3 regions of the Paracoccus sp. PARArs4 genome follow, and region 3 is predicted to be linked to each of the others. Evidence: riboswitches for the same ligand, from Rfam matches in the RefSeq annotation. Region 3 holds a riboswitch; each other region holds the start of a gene.

Region 1 (5,232 bases), on a different contig from region 3:
GCGGCGATGTCGTGCGGCTCTCCGTTAACCTCGATCCTCATGGACGAGTTCTCCTTTCGTGTCGTTCAGCAGAAGGTCGGCGGCCTGGCGGGCAAGGGCGGGGGCCAGAAGGAAGCCGTGCCGGAACAGGCCGTTCAGCCGCAGGATGCGGCCCTTGCGCGTCACGCGCGGGATGTTGTCGGGGTATGCGGGGCGCAGGTCGGCGCCGGTCTCGACCAGCTCGGCCTCGGCCAGGCGGGGGTCCAGCGCATAGGCGGCCGACAGCAGTTCCAGAAGCGACCGCACGTGGATGGGACCGCAAGAGGCGCTTTCAAGCTGGGTGGCCCCCAGCATCAGCCGCCCGTCGCCCCGCGGCACGACATAGAGCGGGTGGCGCGGGTGCAGCAGCCGCACGGGGCGCGTCAGCGCGATCTCGGGGCTGCGGATGACGACCATTTCCCCGCGCACGCCGCGCAGGCCAAGGGCGGCCATGCCGCGTGCGTCGATGACGGTGCCCGCGATATCCTCGGGGGTGGCCTCGGCCCGTTCGACGCCCACATCGCGACGGTCAAGGTCGGCCAGCAGGTCCGCCAGCGCGGATCGCGGGTCCAGATGGGCCTCGTCCGGGAAATGCAGCCCGTCGCGGTGGTCCAGATCGGGTTCCAAGGCCCGGATGCCTTCGGCGTCCAGCCGATGCGCGCCCTCGGTCCGGCGGGCGAAGCGGTCCAGCTCGGAACGATCGCGATGCAGCGCGACGACCAGCGTGCCGCGATGGGTGACGGTGGTGACGCGCGCCCAGGCGGCGGCAGCCTCGCGCCCAAGGCGCGTCACGACGGGTTCCGCCGTCGCACCTTCGCAGTCCGGGGCCAGCATTCCGCCCGCCCACCAGGAACAGCCATGCGGCCCCGGCGGTCCGTTTCGGTCCAGCACGCGGACCCGCGCCCCACGGCGCGACAGTTCATGGGCGGCGAACAGTCCCGCGACGCCCGCGCCGATGATCGTGATCTCAGCCATGCCAGGCCGCGTGGAAATGATGCACCGGCCCGTGCCCGCCGCCGACGCCCAGCCCGTCCGCCGCGGCGATGGCACCCTGAAGATAGCCATGCGCGGCCCGGACCGCCTCCGCCATGCCCTTGCCCTGCGCCAGCCCCGCCGCGATCGCGGCCGACAGGGTGCAACCGGTGCCGTGGGTGTTGCGCGTGGCGCGGCGCGGCGCGCTGAGGCGCAGGACGCCGCCCGGGGTGATCAGCAGGTCGGGGCAGATATCGCCCGCCAGATGCCCGCCCTTCATAAGCACCGCGCGCGCGCCAAGTTCCAGCAGCGCGCGGCCCTGTTCGATCATCCCATCCTCGGATGTCGCATCGCGCGCGCCCAGCAGGCAGGCGGCCTCGGGGATGTTGGGCGTCAGCAGATCGGCGCGGGTCATCAGCCGGTCCCGCAGCGACCTGATGGCCGAGGGGCGCAGCAGCGCATCCCCAGATTTCGCGATCATCACCGGATCCAGCACGACCGGCATGTCGTCGGGCAGCTCAGCGGCCACGGCGTCGATGGCCTCGGCATCGCCCAGCATCCCCAGCTTGATCGCGCGCACGTCCAGATCGCCCAGCACCGCCGACATCTGGGCACGGATCATGGCGGGGCTTGCGGGTTCGACCATGCCGACGCCAAGCGTGTTCTGCGCGGTCAGCGCCGTCACCACGCTGGCGCCATAGACGCCGAGCGCCGAGAAGGTCTTGAGGTCGGCCTGGATTCCCGCGCCTCCGCCGGAATCCGAGCCTGCGATGGTCAGGGCAATGGGGGTCGTCACGTCATCCTCCTGGTGGGGCGGGGGTGACGGGGGGCCTTGCGCAAGATGCGCCTGCGGGCCGGAACCGTTCCCTCCGCCGGTGCAAACCGGATCAGGTTCGATGGGTTGGCACGCAGCCTCTCAGCCCCATGGCGGGGCACCCCAACGGTCATCTGGCGGACGCTAGTGCCGGGCCGGGCGCGCTTCAAGGGGAAATAATGCGGCGGGGTGCCGATGGGGCATGGACTTTGCCGCCCGCCCGCCCTAGAAGGCGCGCTTCGGTGCCGCATGTCCAAGGCGCGATGGCCCCTTGGCTTGGGGCGGATCGCAAGGGCTGGGGGTGCCACCCATCGGGGTTCGAACGTTCCCCCACAATTGGCGATTTCAATGACCGACCACAAAATTCCCGCACCGCTTGCAGCGGCGCTGGCCGAAAAGGGCTATGACAGCCTGACCTCCGTGCAGACCGCCGTCCTGGCGGATGACGCGCAGGGCCGCGACCTTCTGGTGTCCGCGCAGACCGGTTCGGGAAAGACCGTAGCCTTCGGCCTGGCCATGGGCCCCGAAGTGCTGAAGAACGACACCCTGCCCGAGGCCGCGCTGCCGCGTGCGCTGGCGATCGCGCCCACGCGCGAACTGGCGCTGCAGGTGGCGCGCGAACTCAGCTGGCTCTATGCCGGGGCGCGCATCGCGACCTGCGTGGGCGGGATGGATTACCGCAACGAGCGCCGCGCGCTGCAGCAGGGCGCACAGATCGTCGTGGGCACGCCCGGCCGTCTGCGCGACCATATCGACCGCGGGGGCCTGGACCTGACCGCGCTGAAGGTCGCCGTCCTGGACGAAGCCGACGAGATGCTGGACCTCGGCTTCCGCGAGGACCTGGAGTTCATCCTGGGTGCCGCGCCCGAAAGCCGCCGCACGCTGATGTTCTCGGCCACGGTTCCGCCCGCGATCGAGGCGCTGGCCCGCGACTTCCAGAACGACGCGCTGCGCATCAGCGCCATCGGCGAATCCCGCCAGCACGGCGACATCTCCTATCGTGCGATCACGGTCAGCGGCCGCGACCGCGAACCGGCGATCTTCAACCTGCTGCGCCTGCACGAGGCTCAGACCTCGATCATCTTCTGCAAGACGCGTGCGAACGTGAACCACCTGCTGTCGCGCATGTCGAACCGCGGCTTCAAGGCCGTCGCCCTGTCGGGCGAGCTGAGCCAGCAGGAACGCAACCACGCGCTTCAGGCGCTGCGTGACGGACGCGCCCGCGTCTGCATCGCGACCGACGTGGCCGCGCGCGGCATCGACCTGCCGGGTCTGGAGCTGGTGATCCACGCCGATCTGCCGACGAACCCCGAAACCATGCTGCACCGTTCGGGCCGCACGGGTCGGGCAGGGGCCAAGGGCGTGTCCGCCCTGATCGTGCCCGTGTCGGAACAGTCGCGCGCGCAGCGCCTGCTGCAGCGTGCCCGCGTCGTCGCGGAATGGGGCCCCGCGCCCACCGCCGAAGAGGTCGAGGCCCGTGACGAGGCCCGCCTTCTGGACAGCCCCGCGCTGAACGATCCGATCGGCGACGATGCCGCGCATATCGCCAATCTGATGGAGCGCTTCACCCCCGAGGCGCTGGCCGCCGGCATCCTGCGCCTGTGGCGCGAGGGCCGTCCGGCCCCCGAAGAGGTGACGCCGGTCCAGCCGCGCAACTCCTCGGACCCGCGCGCACCCCGCGAACCGCGCGAGCCGCGCCCCGCGCGCGAGATCGGGCCCTCGGTCTGGTTCCGCCTGACGGTCGGCCATACCGGCCGCGCCGAACCGCGCTGGCTGCTGCCCAAGATCTGCGATGCCGGCGGGATCGGCCGTGAATCCATCGGTGCCATCCGCATCCGTCAGGACGACAGCTATGTCCAGATCGCGGCCAAGGACGCCAAGCGCTTTGGCGAGGCATCCGAGCTGACCGACGAGATCACGATGCTGCGGATGGAGGGCGAGCCCGACCTGAGCCCCGAGGCGCGCCGAGCGCCGGGTGGCAAGCCCGCGAAATTCCAGCGGCCGAACAGCCGTCCGGGACCGGGCAAGGACGGCCCCCGCCGCGAGGGCAAGAAGCCCCATCGCAAGGGTCCGAAGAAAGCCTGGTAAGCCGCTGCTTCGACGATGAAAAAAACCGCTGCCCGTTCTTCGGGCGGCGGTTTGCCTTTTCTGGGGCAGCGAAAGATTTCGCCCGCCCTCATGCCGGATCGGGGGATGCAAGACCCCCGTGCCGTGGCGCAACCATGTCGCAAATAATGTTGCCAGCTTGGCCGGGGGGCGCTTAACCTCCGACTGCGCTGAACGACAAACCGACAACAGGGAGAGCGCCTATTGCTGGACAACCGTAGTGGCGACGCATTCGTCGCCTTCGAGCATGTGCAGAAAAGCTATGACGGTCAGACACTTGTCGTGAAGGATCTGAACCTTGCAATCGGCAAGGGCGAATTCCTCACCATGCTTGGGCCGTCCGGGTCCGGCAAGACCACCTGCCTGATGATGCTTGCGGGCTTCGAGACCGCGACCCATGGCGATATCCGGCTGGACGGTCGGCCGATCAACCAGGTGCCTCCGCACAAGCGCGGTATCGGCATGGTGTTCCAGAACTATGCGCTGTTCCCCCACATGACCGTGGGCGAGAACCTGTCCTTTCCGCTGGAAGTGCGCGGCATGACCAAGGCCGAGCGCGAGGACCGCATCAAGCGGGCGCTGGACATGGTCCAGATGGGCAGCTTTGCCAGCCGGCGTCCCGCGCAGCTTTCGGGCGGTCAGCAGCAGCGCATCGCCCTGGCGCGGGCGCTGGTCTTCGATCCCGAACTGGTTCTGATGGACGAACCCCTGGGCGCGCTGGACAAGCAGCTGCGCGAACATATGCAGTTCGAGATCAAGCAGTTGCACGAGGATCTTGGAATCACCGTCGTCTATGTGACCCATGACCAGGGCGAGGCGCTGACCATGTCGGACCGCATCGCCGTCTTCAACGACGGGCGGATCCAGCAGCTTGCCCCGCCCGCGCAGCTGTACGAGGCCCCCGAGAACAGCTTCGTCGCAGGCTTCATCGGCGAGAACAACGCCCTTGCCGGCGTGATCGAGGATCTGCAGGGCGACAAGGCGCTGGTGCGTCTGGACGGCGGCGGACTGATCGACGCGACCGCCGTGAACATCCGCCAGAAGGGGCAGCGCACGACCGTCTCGATCCGTCCCGAGCGTGTCGAGTTCAAGCCCGAGATGATGCCCCCCGGCGCCCACACGATCGAGGCGCGGGTGATGGACGTCGTCTATATGGGCGACATCCTGCGTGCCCGCCTGTCGGTCGCGGGCAGCGACAATTTCGTCATGAAGATGCGCAACACCATTGGACAGACGCGTCTGGATGCCGGTCAGCAGATCCGCATCGGATGGCATCCCCAGGACGCCCGCGCGCTGGACCCGGTCTGAGCGCGCGCCGGCCC
Region 2 (5,232 bases), on a different contig from region 3:
GATCTCGTGCCGGTCGAACATCAGGTGAAGATAGGTGACCTGCGTCACCTCCTTATCGACGAAGATCCCCGGCAGCGCGGTCAGCCGGATCGCGGGCAGCAGCACCTCCCGTTCGCCGAACATCCGTTCCGCGATGGCCGAGGACAGAAGGATGCGATGCTGGCGCGACACCAGCAGGTCGCGGCGCGGCAGCCCGCCGCCAAGCGCGCCAGAAAGGATGCGGACGGGGCGCAGCCGGGGGTTCGCCTCCATCTCGGGGCGGGTGATGCGGCGGCTGCCGACCCATGACAGCGGGCGCGGGCCGGAATCCTCGGTCAGGACCATGTCGCCCGGGCGCAGCGCCCGCACCGGAACCGCACCCGCAGGGGTCGCGATCAGCGTATCCGCCGCGAAGCAGACGACGCCCTGGTTGACGTTGAAGCCGGTCCCGTTCGGGTTGTTCACCCCGCTGCCATTCGCCACGACCCAGTTCGAAGTGTCCGAGACGCTTGCGATGACCTCTTCGCGGGTCGCGGTGGCGGGCAGGACGGCATCGCCCACCCATTCCATGTAATCGTTGTCGCCGTCGATGATGACCGCCCCGTTCGAGGTGGTCAGCCCCGTCCCGGTCAGGTTCGGTGTCTGGGCATCGTTGCCGTCGGCCTCGTTGCCGATGACGGCGATGAAGTTGGTGGGCGTCACGATGTCGCCGTCGCGGGTGCCCTGGAACGCCCAGAACATCTCGTTCGCGCCCGCCAGCGAGAAGCCTCCGCGGATATAGTCCAGCGTCCCCCCGGCATCCACGCTGGCCGAGCGGGTGGTCGTGTCCATGTCCACCGTCACGACGGTCCCCGGCGCGATGCCGCCTGCGGGAACGGTCCACTCCATCAGCTGCTCGTTTCCGAAGAAGCTGGTCCCGTTCCATTCGTCATCGGTGAAATAGATGACCTCGCCCGCGACCAGCGGAACGGTCGTGATGAAGGCCGCGTCGTTGTTGTCGGTATCCCAGCCGACAAAGATCAGATCACCGGGCGCAAGGGGCATGTCGCTTCCTTCGTCTTATCGGGTTGTCCATCGGGATCAGGCTAGCCGCCGCAGCACCGGCCCGCGCCTGCACAAAGGGCCAGTCGCTACCCAACAAGCATAGCACGCCTGTCCTTTGGGATAGTGCGACCGATCATCCCGGTCGGGTTTTCCGGCATCTCGCCAGCGCTTGACGCCACCGCCGGATCGGTCCACCCTGCCCGCACGTCAGGGGAGTCCCGCCAAGGGGACTGAGAGGCAGACGGGGGGAAACCCCGGTGACGCGACCCTTAGAACCTGAACCAGTTGATGCTGGCGTAGGAAGACCGAAGGGCAATCCCGCGAACCTTTGAAACAGGGTGCGGTCCTTTCGGGCCGCTGATGGCCCCTGCGCGGGCCGGACCGGTCCGCTTTCTGCCAAGGCTTTCACACTGGCTTTCCGCATGAGGAGACCCGGAATGAAAGACACGATCCCCGCAATCACCACCGGCCCGCTGCCGGCCTCGACCAAGATCCACGTGCCGGGCAGCCTGCACGACATCCGCGTGCCGATGCGCCGGATCGACCTGACCACGGGCGAGGGGCTGACTGTCTATGACAGTTCGGGCCCCTATACCGACCCCGACATCGCGATCGACATCGCCCGCGGCCTGCCACCCGTGCGCGGCGCGTGGCAGCGCGATCGCGGCGACGTGGCGCCTTATGACGGGCGCGCGGTGACGGATGCCGACAATGGCTTTGCCACCGGCGCTCGGCTGGTCGCGCCCTTCCCGCAGGCCCGCCAGCCCCTTGCGGCCACGGACGACCGTGCCGTGACGCAGCTCGCCTATGCCCGCGCGGGCATCGTCACGCCAGAGATGGAATTCGCCGCCATCCGCGAGAACGAGGGCCGCATCGCCGCCCACACGACCGATGGCGACCCGATGGGGGCCGTCCTGCCCGACCTCGTGACCCCGGAATTCGTCCGGGACGAGATCGCGGCGGGCCGCGCCATCATCCCGGCCAACATCAACCACCCCGAACTGGAGCCGGTCGTCATCGGCCGCAACTTCAAGGTCAAGATCAACGCCAATATCGGCAACTCGGCCGTGACCTCGTCGATGGAGGAAGAGGTCGAGAAGATGGTCTGGGCCATCCGTTGGGGGGCAGACACGGTCATGGACCTGTCCACCGGTCGCAACATCCACAACATCCGCGACTGGATCCTGCGGAACGCGCCCGTGCCCATCGGGACCGTGCCGCTGTACCAGGCGCTGGAGAAGGTCGGCGGCGTGGCCGAGGACCTGACATGGGAGATATTCCGCGACACGCTGATCGAACAGGCCGAGAAGGGCGTGGATTACTTCACCATCCACGCGGGCGTGCGGCTGCACATGATCCCGATGACCGCGAAACGCGTGACCGGCATCGTCAGCAGGGGCGGCTCGATCATGGCGAAATGGTGCCTGCACCATCACCGCGAAAGCTTCCTCTATGAACATTTCGACGAGATCTGCGACATCTGCCGCCGCTATGACGTCAGCTTCAGCCTGGGCGACGGGCTGCGTCCGGGGTCCATCGCCGATGCCAACGACCAGGCGCAATTCGCCGAGTTGCACACCCTAGGAGAGCTGACGAAGATCGCATGGGCCAAGGACTGCCAGGTCATGATCGAGGGGCCGGGTCACGTGCCCATGCACAAGATCAAGGCCAACATGGACGAGCAGCTGAAGCACTGCCACGAGGCCCCCTTCTATACCCTCGGGCCGCTGACGACCGATATCGCGCCGGGCTACGACCACATCACCAGCGCCATCGGCGCGGCGATGATCGGCTGGTTCGGGACTGCGATGCTCTGCTATGTCACGCCCAAGGAGCATCTGGGCCTGCCCGACCGCGACGACGTGAAGACCGGCGTGATCACCTACAAGATCGCGGCCCATGCGGCGGATCTTGCCAAGGGGCATCCCGGCGCGCAGGCCCGCGACGATGCGCTGTCCAAGGCCCGGTTCGAGTTCCGCTGGATCGACCAGTTCAACATCGGCCTCGACCCCGACACCGCGCGCGGCATGCATGACGAGACGATGCCCGCCGAGGCCCACAAGGTCGCGCATTTCTGTTCGATGTGCGGGCCGAAATTCTGCTCGATGCGGATCAGCCACGACATCCGCGCCGAGGCCGAGAAGACCCGCGGCATGGAGGAGATGGCCGAGAAGTTCCGCGAGGGCGGCAGACTGTACGTCCCGGTCGAGGACTGACGGCCTCCCTCCCCGCGGGGAAGGTCTGCGGGGAAGGTTCGAAACACGCAGAGGGCGAGAAGCATCGTGCGGCAGGAATTGCTGCGCGATGCGAAAACATGCGGCATCCGGCATGTGTAAGTGCTGAAAATCCTTCTTTCCACCTAACCGAAAGGTTAGGTTTCTCGTTAAGGTTAACACAACCCGGACGAGAACGGCCCCGTGCGGCGTTCGATACCGGGCCCTGATGCGGGATGCTGCCCATGACCCTCGAGACCGTCGATCCCGGTTCCGACCTTCTGCGCCACCTGACGATGGTGCAGGTCAAGTTCTCGGGGGTGCATATCGGCGGCGGGATCTATCTGACGGCGAACCATCGCCCATCGGAGGGGGGGGCAAGCTCGGCGACGCCACAGCGTGGGCTGGATGGCGAAACATCGTCGCATCGGGCCGAAGAATCCGATTTCACGCTGCCTGCCGATTCGACCACATGGGACGATTACAAGGACCCGGACGGCTTCGTCTATGCCGGCTATGACATCGCGATGCAGGCCGACGCCCGCGCCGAGGGCGAGCGGTACGACGGCCCGGCAGCACCGATGCTGATCATGTCCGATCCGGCGGACCTGATCGGCGCGCAGGCTTGGGTGACGGGCTATCTCTCGAACCCGACGGACGGAACGACCCGCTACGAAACCCCTTACGAGACGTCCGGCACGATCGCGGGCTCGGTGGATTACGATGTGAACGGCGATCCGGGGCGGACCTGGAACGTCACGGGCGTCCAGGTCGAAGGCGGCATGAGCGGTGGCGGAACTTGGGCAACCTATACCACCCCTGACGGCCAGACCGGCGAATACCTGATCGGGACCGCGGCCAGGACCTATGGCAGCGGCGGCTACTCTACCGATCTGTCGGCGCAGTATCACGACCTTGCCGCCGCGATCGAGGCGTTGGATGGCGAGGATGCCCGCAGCGCGGACGACTTCGCCCGGAATACTCTGGTCTCCGGCCAGTCCGCCGGTTCGAGCGATACCACGGTGATCGGGACCTTCTTCCACGAAGACCTCTGGGGCGGCGTCAACGACGATCTGCTGTTCGGGGCGGGCGGCGACGACAGGCTGTGGGGCGGCGATGGCGACGACACGCTGGACGGTGGCGACGGCCACGACACCCTGACGGGGGGCGCGGGGCGTGATGTCTTTGCCGGCATGGGGTCCGGGAACGACGTCATCACCGATTTCGACGCCACCGAGGACGTGATCGACCTCGCCAGCTTCTTTCCCAGCATGGCCGCATTGCGCGACGCCTGCACCGAGAACGCGGACGGCTCGATCACCATCATGCTGGCGGCTCCCGGCGCGACCGCGACCGGACAGCTGACGCTGGTCGGCGTGTCGGCAGCCCAGCTGAACGGCGCCGCGCTGATGGTGACGTGCTTCGCGTCGGGCACCATGATCCGCACCCCGCACGGCCCCCGCCCGATCGAGGCGCTGACCGATGGCGACCTGGTGCTGACGCGCGACAACGGCGCGCAGCCCGTCCTGTGGAAGGGCACCCGCGCCATGTCGCCGGTCGAGCTGCTGTGCCAGCCGCAGCTGTGCCCCATCCGCATCCGCGCGGGCGCGCTCGGCCCGGGCTGCCCTTCGGCGGACCTTGTCGTCTCACCCCAGCACCGCATCCTGATCCGGTCGGGCATCGCGCGGCGCATGTTCGGCGCCTCGGAGGTGCTGGTGGCCGCCAAGCAGCTTCTCGGGATCGATGGGATCGAGGCGATGCCGCCCTCGGCGGTCACCTATCACCACATCCTGCTGCCCCGCCACGAGATCGTCTTCGCGAACGGCGCCGAGGCCGAGACCTTCTTTGCCGGTCCGCAGGCCATGGCCGCGCTGGACGACGCGCAGCGCGACGAGATCCTAGCGATATTCCCCGAGCTGCGCGACGGCCCCATGCCGGGGGCGCGCACCCTTCCCTCGGGGCGGCAGGGGCGGCAACTGGCGATGCGGCACCGCAA
Region 3 (5,232 bases):
AGGTCCAGCGCCTCGCGCGGGGACAGGCTGTCGGGATGCACCTTCTTCAGGCGTCCGTCCAGTGCCGAGACGCGCGGCGCGGGGGGTGGCGGGGGTGCGGCGCGGAACAGCGGCAGCTCGTCGATCAGGGCGGCGGGGCGTGCGCCGCCTTCGCGGGCGCCGGTCTCCAGCGTGTCCAGCACGTGGCGCGCGCGTTCGACGACGCTGGCGGGCAGCCCCGCCAGCCGCGCGACCTGCACGCCATAGCTGCGATCGGCGGCCCCCTTGCGCACCTCGTGCAGGAAGATCACCTCTCCCTCCCATTCGCGGACGGTGACGGTGGCGTTCTCGACCCCGTCCAGCTTGGCGCTGAGGGCCGTCATCTCGTGGTAATGGGTCGCGAACAGCGCGCGGCAGCGATTGGCGGCGTGCAGATGCTCCATCACGGCCCAGGCGATGGACAGCCCGTCCCAGGTCGCGGTGCCGCGACCGATCTCGTCCAGGATCACCAGCGCGCGGTCGTCGGCCTGGTTGAGGATGGCCGCGGTTTCCACCATCTCGACCATGAAGGTGGACCGGCCGCGCGCCAGGTCGTCGGCGGCGCCAACGCGGCTGAAAAGCTGGCTGACCATGCCGATATGGGCGGATCGTGCGGGCACGAAGGCCCCGGCCTGCGCAAGGACCGCGATCAGGGCGTTCTGGCGCAGGAAGGTCGATTTGCCCGCCATGTTCGGGCCGGTCAGCAGCCAGATCGCGGGCGTGCCGCCTGTGGTCAGGTCGCAATCGTTGGCGACGAAGCTTTCGGACTTGCGCTTGAGCGCGCGTTCCACGACCGGGTGGCGGCCCCCTTCGATGACGAAGGCGCGGCTTTCGTCCACGCGCGGGCGGACCCAGCCCTCACCCGTGGCGATGTCGGCAAAGGCGGCCGCCAGGTCGATCTCGGCCAGGGCGCGGGCGGCCTGCCCGATCCGGGGGGCGGCATCCAGAACGGCCCCGCGCAGCATGTCGAAGATACCGCGCTCGATCTCCAGCGCGCGGTCGCGGGCGTTCAGGATGCGGGTCTCCAGCTCCGACAGCTCGACCGTGGTGAAGCGGATCTGGTTCGCGGTCGTCTGGCGGTGGATGAAGGTTTCCGACAGGGGCGGCGTGCGCATCCGGTCGGCATGGGTGGTCGTCGTCTCGATGAAGTAACCCAGCACGTTGTTGTGCTTGATCTTCAGGCTGCCGATGCCCGCCAGTGCGGCGTAATCGGCCTGCATCCCCGCGATGACGCCGCGCCCCTCGTCGCGCAGGCGGCGGGTCTCGTCCAGGTCGGCATCGTGGCCGGTCGCGACAAAGCCGCCGTCGCGGGCCAGAAGCGGCGGCTCGGCCACCAGCGCCTGGTCCAGCAGGTCGATCAGGTCGTCATGGCCGCGCAGGTCGGTGGCGGCCTCCAGCAGCAGCGGCGGCGCATCGTCCGGCAGGCGGTCCGCGATGGCCGCGGCCTGCGTCAGGCCCGCGCGGATCGCGGCCAGGTCGCGCGGCCCGCCGCGTTCCAGCGCCAGCCGCGACAGGGCGCGGTCCATGTCGGGCGCACGCGACAGGGCGCTGCGCAGATCCGCCGTCAGCCGCGCGTCGTCCGCCAGCGATTCGACTGCATCGTGGCGCGCATGGATCACCGCCAGATCGCGCGAGGGCGCGCTGACGCGGCGTTCCAGCAGGCGCGCGCCGCCTGCCGTCACGGTGCGGTCGATGGCCGCCAGCAGCGACCCCTCGCGCCCGCCGGACAGGGCCTGCGTCAGTTCCAGGTTGCGCCGCGTCGATGCGTCGATCTGCACCGCGCCGCCCGCGCGTTCGCGCATGGGCGGGCGCATCAGCGGCAGGCGGCCCTTCTGCGTCAGCTCCAGGTATTCGACGATGGCGCCCATCGCCGCCAGCTCGGACCGCGAGAAGCTGCCGAACCCGTCCAGCGTCTCGACCCCATAGAGCGCGGCCAGCCGGCGCGACCCCGCGGCGCTGTCGAAGCAGGAGGCGGGCAGGTCGGTCAGCGCCGCGCCGGCATCCTCGATCAGCTCGTCCAGCCCCGCGCCTTCGGCGGCCAGCACCTCGCGCGGGGACAGGCGTGCCAGTTCGGGCGCAAGGCGGGGCAGCGGGCATTCCATGACCTGGAACGACCCGGTCGAGATGTCGACCCAGGCCAGCGCGCCTTCGTCGCGGACCTGCGCGAAGGCCGCAAGGAAGTTGTGGCGCCGGGCCTCCAGCAGCGTCTCCTCGGTCAGGGTGCCAGGGGTGACCAGCCGGACGACGTCGCGGGCGACGACGGATTTGCTGCCGCGCTTCTTGGCCTCGGCGGGGTCCTCCATCTGTTCGGCGATGGCCACGCGGAACCCCTTGCGGATCAGCGTCAGAAGATAGCTTTCGGCCGCATGGACCGGCACGCCGCACATCGGGATCGGTTCGCCCAGATGCGTGCCGCGTTTCGTCAGCGCGATGTCCAGCGCGGCGGCGGCGGCGACGGCATCCTCGAAGAACATCTCGTAGAAATCGCCCATGCGATAGAACAGCAGCGCACCCGGATTCGCCTCGCGGATTGCCAGGTACTGGGCCATCATCGGGGTGGGCTGATCGCTCATGTCGGGTCCTTGCGCCGTGTCGCGCCCGTTTCTAGCCGCTTGCGCAACCCTGCGAAACCACTACATTCGGTCCGACCTCGGGGTGCCCTTCGGATGGGCTGAGACGCGCGACGCGGACCCGCAGAACCTGATCCGGTTCAGACCGGCGGAGGGAAGGTGCCGCACCTCTTTCCTTTCGTGACATTGCCAAGGAGGAGAGCGATGAGAACCCCCCTGATCCTGAGCGCGCTACTGGCCGCGGGACCCGCCATGGCGCAGGACAAGCCCGTCCTGACCGTCTATGCCGGCGATTACATCGCCAGCGAATGGGGCCCCGGCCCGAAGATCGAGGAAGGCTTCGAGGCCTTCTGCGACTGCGACCTGCAATTCGTGACCGGCGACATCCTGCCCCGCATCATGCTGGAGGGCGAGGGAACCGAGGCCGACATCGTCTTCGGCCTGAACACCGACGTGACCGCGCGCGCCCGCGCATCGGGCCTGTTCGCGCCGCATGGCCAGGACACGTCCGACCTGTCGCTGCCCGTCGAATGGACCGACGAGGTGTTCCTGCCCTACAACTGGGGCGAAACCGCCTTCGTCTATGACGAGACGCGGCTGGAAAACCCGCCCGCCAGCTTCGAGGAACTGCTGGACGCGCCGGACGATCTGAAGATCGCGATCCAGGATCCGCGCAGCTCGATCTCGGGGCTGGCGCTGCTGTTGTGGGTGAAGTCCGTCTATGGCGAGAACGCCCCCGAGGCATGGGAGAAGCTGGCCCCCAAGGTGCTGACCGTGACGCGCGGCTGGTCCGAGAGCTATGGTCTGTTTACCGAGGGAGAGGTGGACATGGTCCTGTCCTACACCACCTCGCCCGCCTATCACATCGAGGCCGAGGACGACCCGGCCAAGAAGGCCGCGATCTTTCCCGAGGGGCATTACCTGATGGCCGAACTGGCCGCGCAGGTCGCATCGACCGATCAGCCGGAACTGGCGCAGGACTTCATGGACTGGATCCTGACCCCCGACTTCCAGGCGACGATTCCGCTGGCCAACTGGTCCCTGCCCGCCAAGCTGCCGCAGGACGACTGGCCGCAGGTCATGCGCGACCTGCCGCGCCCCGACAAGACCTTCTTCCAGCCCGAGGACAAGGCCGAGGAAATGCGCGAACCCGCGCTGGACGAATGGCTGCGCGCCTTTTCCGGCTGAGTGCGGGCCCCGCCATCGCGGCGGGGCTGGCCCTGCTGATCCTGGGGACCCTGGCCGCCGTCGCATGGCAGGCCGAGGGGCTGTCGGGCCTGTCGTCCTGGGACTGGCGGGCGGTGCGCTTCACCATCTGGCAGGCGGCGCTGTCGGCCACGATTTCCGCGCTGCTGGCGGTGCCGGTGGCGCGCGCGCTGGCGCGACGGCGGTTCTGGGGGCGCGGGCTGCTGGTCACTCTGCTGGGCGCGCCCTTCATCCTGCCGGTGATCGTGGCGATCATGGGCCTTGTCGCGGTCTTCGGGCGTCAGGGCGCGATCAACGACGCCCTGCGCGCGCTGTCTCTGCCCGAGATCAGCGTCTATGGCTGGCAGGGGGTGATCCTCGCGCATGTGTTCTTCAACCTGCCCCTGTCCGTGCGGCTGGTCCTGCAGGGCTGGCAGGCCATCCCGTCCGAGCGTTTCCGCCTGGCCGACAGCCTGGGCTTCGCGCCGCGCGACATTTCGCGCCACCTGGAGCGCCCCATGCTGCGGGCCGTGCTGCCCGGCGCGTGGCTGGCGGTGTTCCTTGTGTGCCTGACCAGCTTCACGGTCGCGCTGGCGCTTGGCGGGGGACCGCGCGCCACCACGGTCGAGCTGGCGATCTACCAGGCGTTCCGCTTCGATTTCGACCTGTCCAAGGCCGCGCTTCTGGGGCTGATCCAGATCGCGATCTGCGTGGCGGCGCTTCTGGCCACGCGCTGGATCGCCGTGCCCGCCAGCTTCGGCGCGGGGCGCGACGACCGCGTCACCTGGCGCGGCCCGGCGGGCTGGCGGCAGGGCACCGATGCGCTGGCCATCGCGCTGGCCGCGGCCTTTCTGCTGTGGCCCATCGGGGCCGTCACCCTGCGCGGCCTGCCCGCCATCCCCGACCTGCCCGCCGAGGTCTGGACCGCCGCGATCCGGTCGGTGGTGATGGCCGTCATCTCGGCCCTGCTGACGCTGTCGGTCGCGCTGATCATGGCGCTGCACCTTGCGCGCCGCCCCTCGGGGTGGGTCGAGGGGGCGGGCATGCTGCCGCTGGTCGCCTCGCCGCTGGTACTGGGTACGGGGCTGTTCATCCTGCTGCGCGACGTGGCAGGCGCGCAGGCGCTGGCCCTGCCGGTCACGGTGGGCGTGAACGCGATGATGGCCCTGCCCTTCGCGCTGCGGGCGCTGATCCCCGCCGCGCGGACCATGCAGCAGGATTACGGGCGGCTGGCCGCATCGCTGGACATGACCGGCATCGCGCGGCTGCGTTTGCTGGTGCTGCCACGACTGGCGCGGCCCGTCGGCTTCGCGGGCGGCCTTGCGGCGGCCTTGGCGATGGGCGACCTGGGGGTGATCGCGCTGTTTTCCACCGATCAGCCGACGCTGCCGCTGAAGCTCTATCAGCTGATGACCAGCTACCGGATGGCGGATGCCAGCGCCGCCGCCGTCCTGCTGAT

Evidence for each region. A riboswitch is a leader RNA that binds a small molecule or an ion and turns the genes downstream of it on or off. The one in region 3 is predicted to bind thiamine pyrophosphate.
Region 1: another riboswitch for thiamine pyrophosphate. It lies ahead of thiD (bifunctional hydroxymethylpyrimidine kinase/phosphomethylpyrimidine kinase); the one in region 3 lies ahead of QMZ16_RS12510 (thiamine ABC transporter substrate binding subunit).
Region 2: another riboswitch for thiamine pyrophosphate. It lies ahead of thiC (phosphomethylpyrimidine synthase ThiC); the one in region 3 lies ahead of QMZ16_RS12510 (thiamine ABC transporter substrate binding subunit).

The regions. Positions count from the first base shown of each region.
Region 1 covers NZ_CAMZMW010000003.1:172,173-177,404, reverse strand. Annotated here, with positions in the region: gene thiS (sulfur carrier protein ThiS) at 1-41, opposite strand, end outside; gene QMZ16_RS03685 (FAD-dependent oxidoreductase) at 25-993, opposite strand; gene thiD (bifunctional hydroxymethylpyrimidine kinase/phosphomethylpyrimidine kinase) at 986-1,786, opposite strand; TPP riboswitch at 1,838-1,940, opposite strand; partial or broken gene QMZ16_RS03675 (DEAD/DEAH box helicase) at 2,153-3,868, shown strand; gene QMZ16_RS03670 (ABC transporter ATP-binding protein) at 4,115-5,218, shown strand.
Region 2 covers NZ_CAMZMW010000006.1:152,244-157,475, forward strand. Annotated here, with positions in the region: gene QMZ16_RS06985 (Hint domain-containing protein) at 1-1,023, opposite strand, end outside; TPP riboswitch at 1,223-1,343, shown strand; gene thiC (phosphomethylpyrimidine synthase ThiC) at 1,461-3,239, shown strand; gene QMZ16_RS06995 (Hint domain-containing protein) at 3,482-5,232, shown strand, end outside.
Region 3 covers NZ_CAMZMW010000015.1:31,129-36,360, reverse strand. Annotated here, with positions in the region: gene mutS (DNA mismatch repair protein MutS) at 1-2,591, opposite strand, end outside; TPP riboswitch at 2,660-2,762, shown strand; gene QMZ16_RS12510 (thiamine ABC transporter substrate binding subunit) at 2,793-3,776, shown strand; gene QMZ16_RS12505 (thiamine/thiamine pyrophosphate ABC transporter permease ThiP) at 3,752-5,232, shown strand, end outside.